3 regions of the Streptomyces kryoterrae genome follow, and region 1 is predicted to be linked to each of the others. Evidence: riboswitches for the same ligand, from Rfam matches in the RefSeq annotation. Region 1 holds a riboswitch; each other region holds the start of a gene.
What was found. Region 1 has a riboswitch for cobalamin ahead of ACW4TU_RS35440 (cobalamin biosynthesis protein). Riboswitches for the same ligand answer to the same signal wherever they lie in the genome.
Positions count from the first base shown of each region.

Region 2: another riboswitch for cobalamin. It lies ahead of ACW4TU_RS42325 (CbtB domain-containing protein); the one in region 1 lies ahead of ACW4TU_RS35440 (cobalamin biosynthesis protein).
Region 3: another riboswitch for cobalamin. It lies ahead of ACW4TU_RS13945 (ribonucleoside-diphosphate reductase subunit alpha); the one in region 1 lies ahead of ACW4TU_RS35440 (cobalamin biosynthesis protein).

Region 1 is NZ_CM133358.1:7,982,754-7,988,351, reverse strand. Features, by position in the region: gene ACW4TU_RS35450 (inorganic phosphate transporter) at 1-522, shown strand, start outside; gene ACW4TU_RS35445 (hypothetical protein) at 575-796, shown strand; cobalamin riboswitch at 957-1,096, shown strand; gene ACW4TU_RS35440 (cobalamin biosynthesis protein) at 1,198-2,184, shown strand; gene ACW4TU_RS35435 (cobyric acid synthase) at 2,181-3,704, shown strand; gene cobN (cobaltochelatase subunit CobN) at 3,701-5,598, shown strand, end outside.
Region 2 is NZ_CM133358.1:9,461,035-9,466,632, forward strand. Features, by position in the region: gene paaE (1,2-phenylacetyl-CoA epoxidase subunit PaaE) at 1-665, shown strand, start outside; gene ACW4TU_RS42315 (four-helix bundle copper-binding protein) at 709-1,110, shown strand; gene ACW4TU_RS42320 (histidine phosphatase family protein) at 1,156-1,764, opposite strand; cobalamin riboswitch at 1,896-2,027, shown strand; gene ACW4TU_RS42325 (CbtB domain-containing protein) at 2,065-2,286, shown strand; gene ACW4TU_RS42330 (CbtA family protein) at 2,312-3,088, shown strand; gene ACW4TU_RS42335 (acyl-CoA dehydrogenase family protein) at 3,242-4,420, shown strand; gene ACW4TU_RS42340 (hypothetical protein) at 4,572-4,847, opposite strand; partial or broken gene ACW4TU_RS42345 (helix-turn-helix domain-containing protein) at 5,119-5,421, shown strand; gene ACW4TU_RS42350 (aldo/keto reductase) at 5,491-5,598, opposite strand, start outside.
Region 3 is NZ_CM133358.1:3,325,624-3,331,221, forward strand. Features, by position in the region: gene ACW4TU_RS13930 (GntR family transcriptional regulator) at 1-360, shown strand, start outside; gene ACW4TU_RS13935 (DUF3311 domain-containing protein) at 533-817, shown strand; gene mctP (monocarboxylate uptake permease MctP) at 814-2,442, shown strand; cobalamin riboswitch at 2,599-2,722, shown strand; gene ACW4TU_RS13945 (ribonucleoside-diphosphate reductase subunit alpha) at 2,849-5,209, shown strand; gene ACW4TU_RS13950 (ribonucleotide-diphosphate reductase subunit beta) at 5,209-5,598, shown strand, end outside.

The sequences.
Region 1 (5,598 bases):
CAGCCCCAGCAGGGCTTCGCCGCCCAGACCAGCGCGGCGACGGTCATCCTGGCCTCCTCCCACCTCGGCTTCTCCCTCTCCACCACGCACTCGGTGTCGGGCTCGGTGATGGGCGCGGGCCTCGGCCGCAAGGGCGGCGTGGTCCGCTGGTCGACGGCGACCCGGATGTTCGTGGCCTGGGGGCTGACACTGCCCGCGGCGGCTCTCGTCGGCGCGCTGGCGGAGTACGTCACCGGCCTCGGCGACTGGGGCACGGCGCTGGTGGCCGTCTTCCTCATCGCTTCGAGCACGGCGATCTGGGTCGTGTCGCGCCGCGAGGTGATCGACCACACGAACGTCAACCAGGTCGAGGGCGAGACCACCGAGTCCGGTGAGAACGCCGAGCCCGCGGGCATCGTCACGACGGCCATCGCCGCTGTGACCCCGCCCCCGGTGGGCGCCGTCTCCGTCACCGAGGACCTGACGGCGACCATCCCGTCCCCGGCCGAGGTCACGGCGAAGCCGTCGGCCACGGCCCTGTGAGTCCGGCTCCCGGCCCCAGGGCCTGTCGTAGCGAGAAGCAGAAGGAAGCAACATGAAGATCGACTGGGCAGCCCTCGGCTCCGTCTTCGGCGTCAGTCTCGTCATCACCGTGGCCATGGTGGCCGTGTTCACCCTGGGCATCGTCGGACTCTCGCGCCGCGAACGGGCGGTCGCGCAGGGCGAGTCGGCGGGGCCGGCCGTCACCGGGGCGTACGCGTGCTTCGCCGCCTGCGCGGCAGTGGTGGCGTACGGGATCTATCTGATCGTGGCCTGACAGGGCCGGACACCGGGACACCTCCTCTTCGTCGCCCGCTCCGACCGTGGCCGCCTCACTGGTGGTCACGGTCGGGGCGGGCGCTTTTTCGGCGCCTCGATCCGGTCGTGGTGTGGGGCTCAGCACAGTCCTCCTTTCCAGGTCAACGGCAAGTTGACGGGTGTTCCGGGCCCGTGGTGGACTGCCGGAGCCATGTACGGCGGCAGAAGAGGAAGCCGGTGTGAATCCGGCGCGGTCCCGCCACTGTCACCGGGGTAGGTAACCCCGGGAGCCAGGAACTCTCGCCGCCGGTCTCGTCGAACCAGGGCGTGGACACCCTGAGTGAGGACATATCGCCATGTTCGGCTGCCGTTCGAGGTACAGCACCAGGTCGCTCCCCGACCCCACGGCCGGCTGAGCCGGTGCGTGCCGATCGCGTCTTCGCGTACGGCGCCACCGCCGGACTTCTCGGTGATCTGATCCTGGGCGACCCTCGCCGCGGGCATCCGGTCGCCCTGTTCGGGCGGGCCGCCGGCGCCGTCGAGCGGGTGCTGTGGCGGGACCACCGGGGGTGGGGCGCGCTGCACACCGCCGTGTGTGTGGGAGGCGCCGTCGCCCTTGCCACGGCGGCCGGTCGCGTCGTACGTCCGTCCCGTGCCGCTTCTGTCGCACTCACCGCCGCCGCGACCTGGGCCGTCGTCGGCGGCACCTCCCTCGGCCGGGAGGCGCGGGCCATCGGCTGGTACCTGGAGACCGGGGACGTCGAGAGGGCGCGCGAGCGGCTGCCCCACCTCTGCGGACGCGATCCGCAGGCCCTCGACTCCGACGGGATCGCCCGCGCCGTCGTCGAGTCCGTCGCCGAGAACACCTCCGACGCCGTCGTGGGCGCGCTGGTCTGGGGAGCCCTGGGCGGGGTGCCCGGGCTGGTCGGGTTCCGGGCCGTCAACACCCTTGACGCGATGGTCGGGCACAGGTCGGAGCGGTACCGGCGGTACGGGTGGGCCTCCGCGCGGCTCGACGACCTCGCCGGGTGGCCGGGGGCGCGGCTGACCGCCGTGCTCGCCGCCGTCGCCGGCGGTGATCCGCGCGGGGCCGTCCGGGCCTGGCGTGCCGATGCCCGACGCCATCCCAGTCCCAACGCCGGGCCCGTGGAGGCCTCGTTCGCGGGGGCGCTGGGGGTTCGGCTCGGCGGGACGCTGTCCTACGGGGGGCGGGTCGAGCATCGGCCCGTACTCAACGCGGAGTCCGGGCGGGCTGTCGGTGTCCCCGACGTCGAACGGGCCGTACGGCTGTCGCGGCGCGTCACCTGGCTGGCCCTCGGTGTCAGTGTCGCCGCGCGGCTGCTCGTGAACACGAGCAAGAACAGGCGCATGAACGGGCGTATGAACACGAAGGGGCGTATCTCATGAGTGGCGAGAGCCTCGGTGGTGGGCTGCTCGTCGCCGGGACCACCTCCGACGCCGGCAAGAGTGTCGTCACCGCCGGGATCTGCCGGTGGCTGGTGCGACAGGGCGTCAAGGTCGCGCCGTTCAAGGCGCAGAACATGTCTCTCAACTCCTTCGTCACGCGTGAGGGCGCCGAGATCGGGCGGGCGCAGGCCATGCAGGCGCAGGCGTGCCGGATCGAGCCGACGGCGCTCATGAATCCCGTTCTGCTGAAGCCGGGGAGCGACCAGAGCAGTCAGGTCGTGCTCATGGGGAAGCCGGTGGGCGAGATGAGTGCGCGTGGGTATCACGGGGGGCGGCAGCGGCAACTTCTCGGGACCGTGCTGGAGTGCCTCGCCGAACTGCGGGGCACGTATGACGCGGTGATCTGTGAGGGGGCGGGTTCTCCCGCCGAGATCAATCTCCGGCGGACCGACATCGTCAACATGGGAATCGCGCGCAATGCCCGGCTCCCGGTGCTCGTCGTCGGCGACATCGACCGTGGCGGGGTCTTCGCCTCCTTCTTCGGGACGGTCGCCCTGCTGTCCCCCGAGGACCAGGCGCTCGTCGCCGGGTTCCTCGTCAACAAGTTCCGCGGTGACGTCAGCCTGCTGGAACCCGGGCTCGACATGCTGCTCGGGCTCACCGGACGGCCGACCTACGGTGTGCTGCCCTTCCGGCACGGGCTCGGCATCGACGAGGAGGACGGGCTGCGGGTCTCCCTGCGGGGGACGGTCCGGGAGTCGAACGTCGCGCCGCCGGTCGGGGAGGACGTGCTGCGGGTCGCCGTCTGTGCCGTCCCGCTGATGTCCAACTTCACCGACGTGGACGCGCTCGCCGCCGAACCGGGCGTCGTGGTGCGGTTCGTGGACCGGCCGGAGGAACTGGCCGACGCCGATCTCGTCGTCATTCCCGGCACCCGGGGAACCGTGAGGGCGCTGGCGTGGCTGCGGGAGCGCGGGCTCGCGGACGCCATCCTGCGCCGGGCAGCCGAGGGGCGGCCCGTGCTCGGCATCTGCGGCGGCTTCCAGGTTCTCGGCGAGCACATCGAGGACGACGTCGAGAGCCGACAGGGCCATGTCGAAGGGCTCGGGGTCCTTCCGGTACGGGTGCGGTTCGCCCGGGAGAAGACCCTCACCCGGCCCGTCGGCACCGCCCTCGGCGAACAGGTCGAGGGGTACGAGATCCATCACGGGGTCGCCGAGGTCACCGGCGGGGAGACCTTCTTGGACGGGTGCCGGGTCGGGAGCGTCTGGGGTACGCACTGGCACGGCTCGCTCGAGTCCGACGGGTTCCGGCGGGCGTTCCTGCGCGAGGTGGCCGCCGCCGCGGGCCGCCGCTTCGTACCGGCCGCCGACACCTCCTTCGCCGGGTTGCGTGAGGAACAGCTCGACCTGCTCGGCGATCTCGTCGAACAGCACGCGGACACCGACGCGCTCTGGCGGCTCATCGAGTCGGGCGCGCCGCAAGGACTGCCTTTCATTCCACCGGGAGCGCCCGCATGAGCACAGTGTTGTTGTTGTCGACCGCCGACACGGACCTGCTGGCGGCCCGGGCCGCTGCCGGTGCCTCGTACCGGATCGGCAATCCGACCCGGGTCGATGTCACGGAGGAACTGCCCGCGCTCGTCGAGGGCGCGGACATCGCCGTCGTACGGCTGCTGGGCGGCAAGCGGGCCTGGGAGGACGGGCTCGCGTATCTGAAGAGGTCCGGTGTGCCGACCGTGCTGCTCGGCGGGGAGACGGTTCCCGACGCCGAGCTGATGGCCGAGTCGTCGGTGCCCGCCGGAGTGGTCGCGGAGGCGCTGCGCTATCTCGTCGAGGGCGGACCCGCCAACCTCGTGGAGATGGCACGGTTCCTGTCCGACACCGTGCTGCTGACCGGCGAGGGGTTCGACGAGCCGCAGAAGATGCCCGAGTACGGGGTGCACGGCTCGTACGCGCGGGAGAGCGGCCGTCCGACCATCGGGGTGCTCTTCTACCGGGCCCACGAACTCAGCGGCAACACCGGGTTCGTCGACACGCTGTGCGACGCGATCGAGGCCCGGGGCGCCAACGCCCTTCCCGTGTACTGCGGTTCACTGCGCGGGGCGGATCCGGGTCTGTACGAGCTGCTCGCCGGCGCCGATGCCCTGATCGCCACCGTCCTCGCAGCCGGCGGCACGCACGCCTCGGAGGCGTCGGCCGGCGGTGACGAGGAGGCCTGGGACATCGGGGCGCTCGCCGACCTCGACGTCCCTGTGCTGCAAGGGCTTTGCCTTACGTCGTCGAGGGCCACCTGGGACGCGTCCGACGCCGCCCTCTCCCCCATGGACGCGGCCATGCAGGTCGCGATCCCCGAGTTCGACGGCCGGCTGATCACCGTCCCGTTCTCCTTCAAGGAGGACGGCCCCGGTGGTGTACCCGTCTACGTCGCCGACCCCGAGCGGGCCGCCCGCGTCGCCGGAATCGCCGTACGCCACGCCCGGTTGAAGTACAAGCCGAACGCGGACAAAAAGCTCGCGCTCGTCTTCACCGCCTACCCGACCAAGCACTCGCGCGTTGGCAACGCGGTGGGCCTGGACACGCCCGCGTCGGCGGTACGGGTGCTGGACGCGCTGCGCGCCGCCGGGTACTCCCTCACCGAATACCCGGACAACGGCGACGAGTTGATCCACCGGCTCATCGCGGCCGGCGGTCACGACGTGGAGTGGCTGACGGAGGACCAGCTGGCCGCCGCGCCCGCGCGCGTGCCGCTGGCCGACTATCAGGCGTGGTTCGACAAACTGGACGGTGAGCTGCGGGACGGGATGCTGGAGACGTGGGGCGAGCCTCCGGGCAACCTGTACGTCGACGGGGACGACATCGTCCTGGCCTCCCTCCAGTTCGGGAACGTCGTCGTGATGATCCAGCCGCCGCGTGGCTTCGGCGAGAACCCGATCGCGATCTACCACGACCCGGACATGCCGCCGTCCCACCACTACATGGCGGCCTACAGGTGGCTGGAGTCCTCGTTCGGCGCGGACGCCATCGTCCACATGGGCAAGCACGGCACCATGGAGTGGCTGCCCGGCAAGGGACTCGGGCTGAGCAAGGGGTGCGGGCCGGACGCCGTGCTCGGTGAACTCCCCCTCGTCTACCCCTTCATCGTCAACGACCCCGGCGAGGGCACCCAGGCCAAGCGGCGCGGGCACGCCACGGTCGTCGACCACCTCGTACCGCCGATGGCGCGCGCGGACACGTACGGCGACCTGGCGAAACTGGAGCAGCTCCTCGACGAGTACGCGCTCGTCTCCGACCTGGACCCGACGAAGGCGCCGGCGGTGCGCGCGCAGATCTGGACGCTGGTCAAGGCGGCCGAACTGCATCACGACCTGCATGTGGACGACCAGCCGGACGACGACGCGTTCGACTCGTTCGT
Region 2 (5,598 bases), 1.5 Mb from region 1:
TGGCCGCCGACGACCACTCACAGGTCACCCTCCTGTACGGCAACCGGCGTACGGACACCGTGATGTTCGCCGACGAGCTGGCGGACCTGAAGGACCTGTACCGTACGCGCTTCCAGCTGGCGCACGTACTGTCGCGTGAGCCGCGCGAGGCCGAGCTGCTGTCGGGGCGGCTGGACGCCGAACGGCTCGCCGCACTGCTCGCGGGCCTCGTCGACGTGCCGGGCACCGACCACTGGTGGCTGTGCGGACCGCACGGCATGGTCCGCGACGCCCAGCGGTTGCTGGTGGAGCTGGGCGTGCCCGCGGACCGGGTCCACCAGGAACTCTTCTACGCCGACGACCAGCCGGTCCGCCAGGTCCAGCACACGGACGCGGTGGCCGAGGGCCCGGTGAGCCGGGTCACCATCACCCTCGACGGCCGCTCCACCACCACCGCGCTGTCCCGGGAGGCGACCGTCCTGGACGGGGCCGCGCGGACCCGACCGGACCTGCCGTTCGCCTGCAAGGGCGGCGTCTGCGGCACCTGCCGGGCGCTGGTCACCTCGGGAGAGGTGGACATGCGCCGCAACTACGCCCTCGAACCCGCGGAGGTCACCGCGGGCTACGTCCTGACCTGCCAGTCGTTCCCGGTCTCGGAGACGCTGACGGTCGACTACGACAGCTGACGACAAAGGGTTTGGCGGGCGCCGCTTCGGCAACTCGATCGGCGTGACCCCTACAACTACGCAACAGGAACTCTTCCGGTTCTTGGAGGACCGTTTCGTCTGTGCCCAGGCGTGCACCGAGTGCGCGCGGGCGTGCGCACTCCGTGCGAGTCTCGCGGACCCGGACGGACCCGCCGCCGAGGCCCTCGCGCGCCGCAAGGGCATTCTGTGCGCGGAGGTGTGCGACACGACGTGCCGGCTGCTTTCCCAACAGGTGGACCTGGACGAGGCCGCCCTCCGCGTCCAACTGGAGTGGTGCAGCACGGTCTGCCTGGAAACCGCCCAGGTCTTCGACGAATACCCCGGTGGCGAGGACGCGGCGAAGGCATGCCGCGAGTGCGCACAGGCGTGCACGGACTTCGCATGGACGCTCCAGGCGCCGGGCTCCGGGCGCGACGGCGGGTAGGACACGGCGTTCCGTGAACCGGTGGGTTCGCGTCCGTGCCGCTCCCTAGTCGTTGTGCGGCGCCCCGGCCGACTCCTCGTGCGGCGCTCCGAGCTGCCTGCCCACCCGTACGTTCCAGCGTCCCGCCCGGCCGCTCAACTCCGTTGCCGTCAACGGCGGAACATCGATCCGCCAGAACGCCGACTCGGGCGCCCCCAGCGCCCGTACCGCCGCCGCGCGTACGACCTCCGGCTCGACGACCGCGACGGACCGGCCCGTGACCTGCGCCGCCGTGTCGTCCAGCCAACGGGCGACCCGGTCACAGACCGCGCGGACCGACTCACCTCCGTGCGGGGCCGACTGAGGATCCGTCAGCCACTGGGCGAGCGCCTCCGGTTCCTTCTCCGTCACCTCGGTCAGGGTCGCCCCGCGCCAGCGCCCCACGTCCAGGCCGGCCGGGCCCGGCACCGGACCGGCGTCGAGGCCCAGCGCCCGAGCCGTCTCACGGCACCGTGCGGTGGGGGAGACCCAGACCCGGGAGACCGGCGGCAGCGCCCCCGCCGCCGCCCGCGCGAGCCGCAGGCCCGCCGCGTCCAGAGGACAGTCGTCGTCGAAACGCGCCTCCCGCAGGGCCGCGCTGATCGCCGGTGAGATCAACATCACTCGGCTTGTCATCCGGTCGCTCCCGCTCTCATTCCGCCCCAATATCGTTGTCATGTACGGCACTTGAGGCGGCGTACGGCGCACCGGCGCGCCGTACGCCCTCCCATGCGCTCTTGGCCGGACCCCCGCTTCGCGGTACGTTCTCGTCGATATTGACGACGGTTCGACGGAAGCCGGTGGGAATCCGGCACGGTCGCGCCACTGTAAGCCCCGTACGCACCCGCCTGGTGCGGTCCGGGGGCAAGTCAGACCCGTGACTGTCGTCCTCTGCACCACCGATACGGGACGCGAGTTCCCCCAGGAGGTCCTGTCATGGCCCAGTCCGCAGTCCAGCCGACCGCCGTTCCCACCGCCGTACCCGAGAAGCTGCCGATCGGCGCGATCGCCCCCTGGGCGGTCTTCTTCGGCGTACTGATGCTGGTGCTGCTCTACTTCGTCGGCGCCGAACAGGGCGCCACCTCCGTGGTCTCCGGCGAGGGCGTGCACGAATGGGTGCACGACGCCCGTCACCTGCTCGGCTTCCCCTGCCACTGACGAAGGCGGGGAAACGTACGAGCTCATGAACTCCACCACTGTTCGAAACCTCCTGGTCCGCGGCATGCTCGCGGGCCTCGTCGCGGGTGTGCTCGTCTGGGTCGTCGCGTATCTCTTCGCCGAGCCGCTCGTCGACGACGCCATCGCGTTCGAGGAGATGCACGAGGCCCACGGGCACGCCGAACAGGCTCTCGTCTCCCGCGCGTTGCAGTCCACCGTCGGTCTGGGGACCGGTGTCCTCGTGTACGGCGTCGCGTTCGGCGGTATCGCGGCCCTCGCGTACTGCTTCGCGCTCGGCCGGATCGGCCGCTTCGGGCCGCGCGCGACCGCGCTGCTCCTCGCGGGGGCCGGACTGCTCGCCGTGTACGTCGTGCCGTTCCTCAAGTACCCGGCCAACCCGCCCGCCGTCGGCGACCCCGACACTCTCGACCAGCGCACCGCGCTGTTCTTCCTGATGGTCGCGCTGAGCGTGCTGCTGGCCGTCGGCGCGGTGATCCTGGGCAAGCGCCTCGCCCCGCGCCTGGGCAACTGGAACGCGACCCTCGCCGCGGTCGCCTTCTTCGTCCTGGCCGTCGGACTCGCGTACGCGTTCCTGCCGTCGTTCACCAACGAGGTTCCGCAGGGCTTCTCCGCGAGCCTGCTGTGGAAGTACCGGGTGGCCACGCTCGCCATCCAGGCGACCATGTGGACCACGTTCGGCCTGGTCTTCGGACTGCTGGCGGAACGGCTGCTGGTTCCGAGGGCGGCAGCGGCCGTCGGTGCGAGTGACACCGAGCCGCGGGTGACACCCGTGGCGCACTGAGCGGTTCGCCGCACTGCCCCGAGGGGGTCCCGGACAGCCGGGACCCCCTCGGGCGTGTGTGCACCGGTACACGCACCGCCATTCCCAATTTCTGGAACACGTTCTACCGTGTGCGCCGACAGGTCCGGCCTTGGGGAGCCAGCAGGAGGCGCCGTGCATCTCGAATACACGCCCGAGCAGCAAGAGCTGCGCACCGAACTGCGAGCCTACTTCGCCGAGTTGGTGCCGGAGCGGGCCTACTCGCGCTTCAGTGACCATGTTGCCCAGAAGCGTTTCTACCGCGAGACCATCCGCCGCCTCGGCGCAGACCGCTGGCTCGGCGTCGGCTGGCCGCAGGAGTACGGGGGGCGCGGGCTGTCCCCGATGGAACAGTTCATCTTCTTCGACGAGGCAGCCCAGGCGGGTGTTCCGCTGCCGCTGATGGCGCTCAACACCGTCGGCCCGACGATCATGCGGTACGGCAGCGAGGAGCAGAAGGCGTACTTCCTGCCGAAGATCCTCGCCGGTGAGATCGACTTCGCGATCGGCTACAGCGAGCCGGAGGCGGGCACCGACCTGGCTGCCCTGAAGACGCGGGCGGTACGCGACGGCGACGAGTACGTGGTCAACGGGCAGAAGATCTGGACGACGAACGGTGACACGGCGGACTGGGTGTGGCTGGCCGTGCGCACGGACCCGGACGCCCCGCCGCACAAGGGCATCACCATGCTCCTCATGCCGACCACCGACCCCGGCTACTCCTGCACCCTCATCCGCACCCTCGCCTCGCACGACACCACCGCCAGCTACTACGAGAACGTCCGCGTCCCCGTCGCCCACCGCGTCGGCGAGGAGAACCAGGGCTGGCGGCTGATCACCAACCAGCTCAACCACGAGCGCGTCACCCTCGCCGCCCACGGCACGATGGCCATCCGCTCCCTGCACGACGTCCAGCGCTGGGCGATGGAGACCAAGCTCGCCGACGGCCGCCGCGTCGTCGACCTTCCGTGGGTGCGCCGTCGCCTGGCCCAGATCCACACCAGGCTCGACGCGATGAAACTTCTCAACTGGCAGATGGTGAACGCCGTCCAGGAAGGCACCCTCACCCCCCAGGACGCCTCCGCGGTCAAGGTGTACGGCTCCGAGGCCCGCCGCGAGGCCTACGCCTGGCTCCTGGAGATCGTCGCCGCCCCGGGCGCGCTGAAGGAGGGCTCGGCCGGCGAGATCCTCCACGGTGAACTGGAACGCGGCTACCGCTCAGCGGTGATCTTCACCTTCGGCGGCGGCAACAACGAGATCCAACGGGAGATCATCTCGTGGATCGGGCTGGGGATGCCCAGGGTGCGGCGTTAGGGCTTTGTGACCACCGACGCCAGTTGTCACATACCGGGGATAGTTGGCACCGGATTCTTGTGACGAGGATTTTTCGTTGCTGCAAAAGAGGGGGAGTTGGCACTGCTGATGGTGGCTCGGTCTGATCGGCGCCGAGTCTCTCCGTGCGCGCCTACCGAATCTGACCTGCTGCTTTCGGTGGACTGTCCATCGTGCTGAAGTGGTGTGCGTTTGTCTCCTCGGCGATGATGGAGGCCACAAAGGTGCCGAGCGGCAGGTTCTGGTCACAGAACCTGCCGAGTTGCGCTCTCGTAGAGACCTCTGTCTCGTCTCCGGCTTCTGCCTCCGCCAGTTCGGCCGGCACCCGGTCCGCCGCCGCGCGGAGCTCTTCGACCTGCACCCGCGAAGCCGTCTCGCGGGCCTCCGGCAAACCCATCACCGACGCCACCGGCCACCTCCGTGTCATCCCCGATCAACCCGACGCCCGACTCTTCCTCGGCACCACGGAGTTCATGCCCGACCAGCAGAAACCCACCGATCACGTCCGGAAAGACAACAGCTACTCAGGCGTCTTCGCAGGCCAGGTCTGGTGTTCTGGGTTACTGCCGAATGCCGACTTCTGGCGGGCATCAAGGCAGTGGCTGATGGGAGCAGCAGCGTTGGTACTGCGAACGGGGCGCTCCGAGCACCTGCAGATGGCCAACGGTAGACACGCGTGAGCCCTGGAGCTGCACTTCCGCGAACTGCACCGGGCCGCGGACTATGCCGAGTTGCTCGGCTGCTCGGCGCGCACCCTCAGCCGCGCCGCCCGGGACACCACCGGCAAGGGAGTGCGTGAGCTCATCGACGAGCGGCGCCTGCTCGAAGCCCGGCGCCTGCTGGGAAGTGCCCGATGGGAGGCCCGGTCCGTGGCCGACCACCTTGGCTTCACCGATCCCGCGAACGTCGGCCGGTTCTTCCGCGACCGCACGGGTCTCACCCCGGCCGCCTTCGCGGCCCGCGACGCCACGGCCCACCTGTGACGGCGGCCGGGCTCCGGATGTTCATGCGGCGGGACCAGCGGTCGATTCGTAGGTCAGGTTGCGTTGGGGTCAGACCCAGTTGGGGGCATGCTCTTCGGCGTAGCGGGCGCCGAATCCGCCGGTCGGGAGGATTTCGTGGATCGCGGCGAGATCGGCCTCGGTGAGGGTGACGTCGGC
Region 3 (5,598 bases), 4.7 Mb from region 1:
CGCGTCCTGCGCATCGAGCGGCTGCGGATGGCGAACGGCGAGCCGATGGCGATAGAGACCACCCACCTTTCCGCGAAGCGCTTCCCGGCCCTGCGCAGGTCACTCGCGAAGTACACGTCCCTCTACACGGCCCTCGCCGAGGTGTACGACGTCCACCTCGCGGAGGCCGAGGAGACCATCGAGACCTCGCTGGCCACCCCGCGCGAGGCCGGTCTGCTCGGCACCGACGTGGGCCTGCCGATGCTGATGCTGTCCCGGCACTCGCTGGACAAGGACGGCCAGCCGGTGGAATGGGTGCGGTCCGTCTACCGGGGCGACCGGTACAAGTTCGTCGCGCGGCTCAAGCGGCCACTGGACTGACCGCACACGCGAACGGGTTCCGCCGCGGCTGACACATTCCCCTCACCAACAGGGGTTTTCCGTTATGCGGACGGGGTTCCATAAAGCCTGACCGTCCCCTAGATTCCTGCGCGTTGCACAGGTGATCACAGGAAGGTGATCACAGGAATCGGTGAGGGGACGGAGTCTTGACATGCCAGAAGCGCCTGAAGTGAGACAACCGGTCACAGAACAACCGGTGGTGACTCCGATCCGCGTCGTCATCGGGCTCTGCCTCTTCGCACCCTTCGTCGCGATGCTGTGGGTGGGTTCGTACGCGAAGGTCGATCCGGCCTTCATCGGCATCCCGTTCTTCTACTGGTACCAGATGCTGTGGGTGATCATCTCCACCGCGCTGACGATGACCGCGTACCAGCTCTGGCAGCGTGACCAGCGCGCCCGCAGGGCGGCTGCCAAGGACGGGGGTGCGTCCGCGTGAACGACGGCGTGAACGGCGTGGCACTCGCCGTCTTCATCATCTTCTTCCTGGCCGTCACGGTCGTCGGCTTCATGGCCGCGCGCTGGCGCAAGGCCGAGAACCAGAACAGCCTCGACGAATGGGGCCTGGGCGGCCGGTCGTTCGGCACCTGGGTCACCTGGTTCCTGCTCGGCGGCGACCTCTACACGGCGTACACCTTCGTGGCCGTACCGGCGGCGATCTACGCGGCGGGCGCGGCCGGCTTCTTCGCGGTGCCGTACACGATCCTCATCTACCCGCTGATGTTCGTGTTCCTGCCCCGTCTGTGGTCCGTCTCGCACAAGCACGGGTACGTCACCACCTCGGACTTCGTGCGCGGCCGGTTCGGTTCGAAGGGGCTGTCGCTGGCGGTCGCCGTCACCGGCATCCTGGCGACGATGCCGTACATCGCGCTGCAACTGGTCGGCATCCAGGCCGTGCTGGACGTGATGGGCGTCGGCGGCGGCGAGAACACCAACTGGTTCGTCAAGGACCTGCCGCTGCTGATCGCCTTCGGTGTGCTGGCCGCGTACACCTACTCGTCCGGACTGCGGGCGCCCGCGCTGATCGCGTTCGTGAAGGACGGGCTGATCTACCTCGTCATCGCGGTCGCGATCATCTACATCCCGATCAAGCTGGGCGGCTTCGACGACATCTTCAAGGCCGCGGGCGACGCCTTCTCCCAGACCAGTCCGGCGACCGGCAAACCACGCGGCGCCCTCGCCCCGGGCGAGGCCTCGCAGTGGACGTACGCCACGCTGGCGCTCGGCTCGGCGCTCGCGCTGTTCATGTACCCGCACAGTGTCACGGCCGTCCTCTCCAGCCGCAGCCGTGACGTGATCCGCCGCAACTCCACGATCCTGCCCCTGTATTCGCTGATGCTGGGCCTGCTCGGGCTGCTGGGCTTCATGGCGATCGCGGCCGGGGTCAAGGTCACCAACGGCCAGTTGGCGATCCCGCAGCTCTTCGAGGACATGTTCCCGTCCTGGTTCGCGGGCGTGGCCTTCGCGGCGATCGGCATCGGGGCCCTCGTCCCGGCGGCCATCATGTCCATCGCGGCGGCGAACCTCTTCACCCGCAACATCTACAAGGACTTCCTCAAGCCCGACGCGACACCGGAACAGGAGACCAAGGTCTCCAAGCTGGTCTCGCTCCTGGTGAAGGTGGGCGCGCTGGTCTTCGTCCTGACCATGGACAAGACGGTCGCCATCAACTTCCAGCTCCTGGGCGGCATCTGGATCCTCCAGACCTTCCCGGCCCTGGTCGGCGGCCTGTTCACCCGCTGGTTCCACCGCTGGGCCCTGCTGGCCGGCTGGGCGGTCGGCATGCTGTACGGCACGCTGGCGGCGTACGGGGTCGCGTCTCCGACGCAGAAGCACTTCGGCGGCAGCGCGAAGGAGATCCCGGGGATCGGTGAGATCGGTTACCTCGGCCTGACGGCGTTCGTCCTGAACCTCGTCGTCACGGTGGTCCTCACCTTCGTACTGAAGGCGCTGAAGGCCCCGGACGGTGTGGACGAGACGAAGCCGTCGGACTACACGGCGGACGCAGGAGATCCGGGCGTGGCGGTCGAACTGCCGTCCGCCACGGCGGGCTCCACCCACTGAACGAACGCCTTCCACGACGGGCCGCCGGAGAGATCCGGCGGCCCGTCGTCGTATCTCCCTCGCATCCCCCTCGTATCTCCCTCGTCGCCCCAAAGCGCTCAACTCTCCGATACGACACAACATGTGGGGGTGCTTCCAGGGTCCGGCACAAGATGTATGCTCATGCTCGCTGTCGCCGCAGGGGAATCCGGTGTGAATCCGGAACTGTCCCGCAACGGTGTACTCGTGCACGTTTGTGCGCGTGTCCAGTCCGAGGACCTGTCGACAGCGCGCCCGGCCGACCGGTCCGGGCGCCCGACGTCCGGGCCTCGTGGAGTGGGCCGGTGGACGCACGCGTACCCGTAAGGCGTCCGTGTGCCCCGCTGCCCTCCGCAAGGCCCCGTGCCGAGCGAGGGAGAGCCCCCACGTGACCATCGCGCCAGCCGAACCGGCTTCAGCGACCCGAGTGGCCCCGGTGGAGACGGACGGTCCCGGTGCCGCGCTGCTGCGGACCCTGACCGAGCTGACCGCAGACCTGCCCGACGCCGACCCCGGCCGGGTCGCCGCCGCCGCGCTGCGCGGCCGGTCCGCGCGGGCCGACGTGCCGGAGCTGCGCGAGCTGGCCATCGAGGCCGCGGCCGGCCTCATCTCCGAGGACCCCGCCTACTCCCGGCTGGCCGCCCGCCTGCTGACCGTCACCATCGCCGCGGAGGCCGCCTCACAGGGCGTCACGTCCTTCTCCGAGTCGGTCGCGGTCGGCCACCGGGAGGGCTTGATCGCCGACCGCACCGCCGAGTTCGTACGGCTGCACACGGACCGCCTGAACACGCTGATCGACGTCGAGGGCGACGACCGCTTCGGGTACTTCGGGCTGCGCACCCTCCACAGCCGGTACCTTCTGCGCCACCCGATCACGCGCCGGGTCATCGAGACGCCCCAGCACTTCATGCTGCGCGTCGCGAGCGGACTCGCTGAGAACGACACCACTCGCGCCCTCGACGAAGTCGCCGCGCTCTACCGGCTGATGAGCCGCCTCGACTATCTCCCCTCCTCCCCCACACTCTTCAACTCCGGTACCCGGCACCCCCAGATGTCGTCCTGCTACCTCCTCGACTCGCCCGTCGACGAGCTGGACTCCATCTACGACCGCTACCACCAGGTCGCCCGCCTCTCCAAGCACGCCGGTGGCATCGGGCTGTCGTACTCCCGGATCCGCAGCCGCGGTTCGCTGATCCGCGGCACCAACGGGCATTCCAACGGCATCGTGCCGTTCCTGAAGACGCTGGACGCCTCCGTCGCCGCCGTGAACCAGGGCGGTCGGCGCAAGGGTGCCGCCGCGGTGTACCTGGAGACCTGGCACTCCGACATCGAGGAGTTCCTGGAGCTGCGCGACAACACGGGCGAGGACGCCCGCCGTACGCACAACCTGAACCTCGCGCACTGGATCCCGGACGAGTTCATGCGCCGGGTGAACGCGGACGCGCTCTGGTCGCTCTTCTCCCCCTCCGACGTACCAGAACTGGTCGACCTGTGGGGCGACGAGTTCGACGCCGCCTACCGCGCGGCCGAGGAGGCCGGGCTCGCCCGGAAGACCATCCCGGCCCGCGATCTGTACGGCCGCATGATGCGTACGCTCGCGCAGACCGGCCAAGGCTGGATGACCTTCAAGGACGCGGCCAACCGCACCGCCAACCAGACGGCCGAGCCGGGCAGCGTCGTCCACTCCTCGAACCTGTGCACCGAGATCCTCGAGGTCACGGACGACGGGGAGACGGCGGTCTGCAACCTGGGTTCCGTGAACCTCGGCGCGTTCGTGGTCGACGGGGACATCGACTGGGAGCGGCTGGACGAGACGGTCCGTACCGCCGTCACGTTCCTCGACCGGGTCGTCGACATCAACTTCTACCCGACCGAGCAGGCGGGCCGCTCGAACGCGCGGTGGCGTCCGGTCGGCCTGGGCGCGATGGGCCTCCAGGACGTCTTCTTCAAGCTGCGCGTCCCCTTCGACTCGCCCGAGGCTAAGGCCCTCTCCACGCGCATCGCCGAGCGCGTCATGCTCGCCGCGTACGAGGCCTCCGCCGACCTCGCCGAGCGCGGCGGCCCGCTGCCGGCCTGGGAGAGGACCCGTACGGCACGCGGTGTGCTGCACCCCGACCACTACGACGTGGAGCTGAACTGGCCCGAGCGCTGGTCGGCGCTGCGGGACCGGATCGCCGCGACCGGGATGCGCAACTCCCTGCTCCTGGCGATCGCGCCCACGGCCACCATCGCCTCGGTCGCCGGCGTGTACGAGTGCATCGAGCCGCAGGTCTCCAACCTGTTCAAGCGCGAGACACTGTCCGGCGAGTTCCTCCAGGTCAACTCGTATCTGGTGAAGGAGCTGAAGGACCTCGGCGTGTGGGACGCCCGCACCCGGGAGGCGCTGCGCGAGTCGAACGGCTCGGTGCAGGAGTTCGCCTGGATCCCGGCCGACGTACGCGCCCTGTACCGCACGGCATGGGAGATCCCGCAGCGCGGGCTCATCGACATGGCCGCCGCCCGGACCCCGTTCCTGGACCAGTCGCAGTCCCTGAACCTGTTCCTGGAGACGCCGACCATCGGCAAGCTCTCCTCGATGTACGCGTACGCCTGGAAGTCGGGCCTGAAGACGACGTACTACCTGCGCTCGCGCCCGGCGACCCGTATCGCCCGCGCCGCACAAGCGACTGTCCCCGTCCAGCAGGCCGCCGACCCCGACGCCGTCGCCTGCTCCCTGGAAAACCCCGAGTCCTGCGAGGCCTGCCAGTAATGAGCTCCGCCCACCCGTCGCCCGACCACCGCCCCTCAACGGCGGCACTGCGTGCCGGCACCTCCACATTCAAGAACCTGCTCGACCCGGGCTTCGAGCTGACTCTCCGCCCCATGCGCTACCCGGACTTCTACGAGCGCTACCGGGACGCCATCAAGAACACCTGGACCGTCGAGGAGGTCGACCTCCACTCGGACGTCTCCGACCTGGCGAAACTGTCCGAGGGCGAGCAGCACATGATCGGCCGGCTGGTCGCGTTCTTCGCGACGGGCGACTCGATCGTCTCGAACAACCTGGTGCTCACCCTCTACAAGCACATCAACTCCCCCGAGGCGCGGCTGTACCTGAGCCGCCAGCTGTTCGAGGAGGCCGTGCACGTCCAGTTCTAT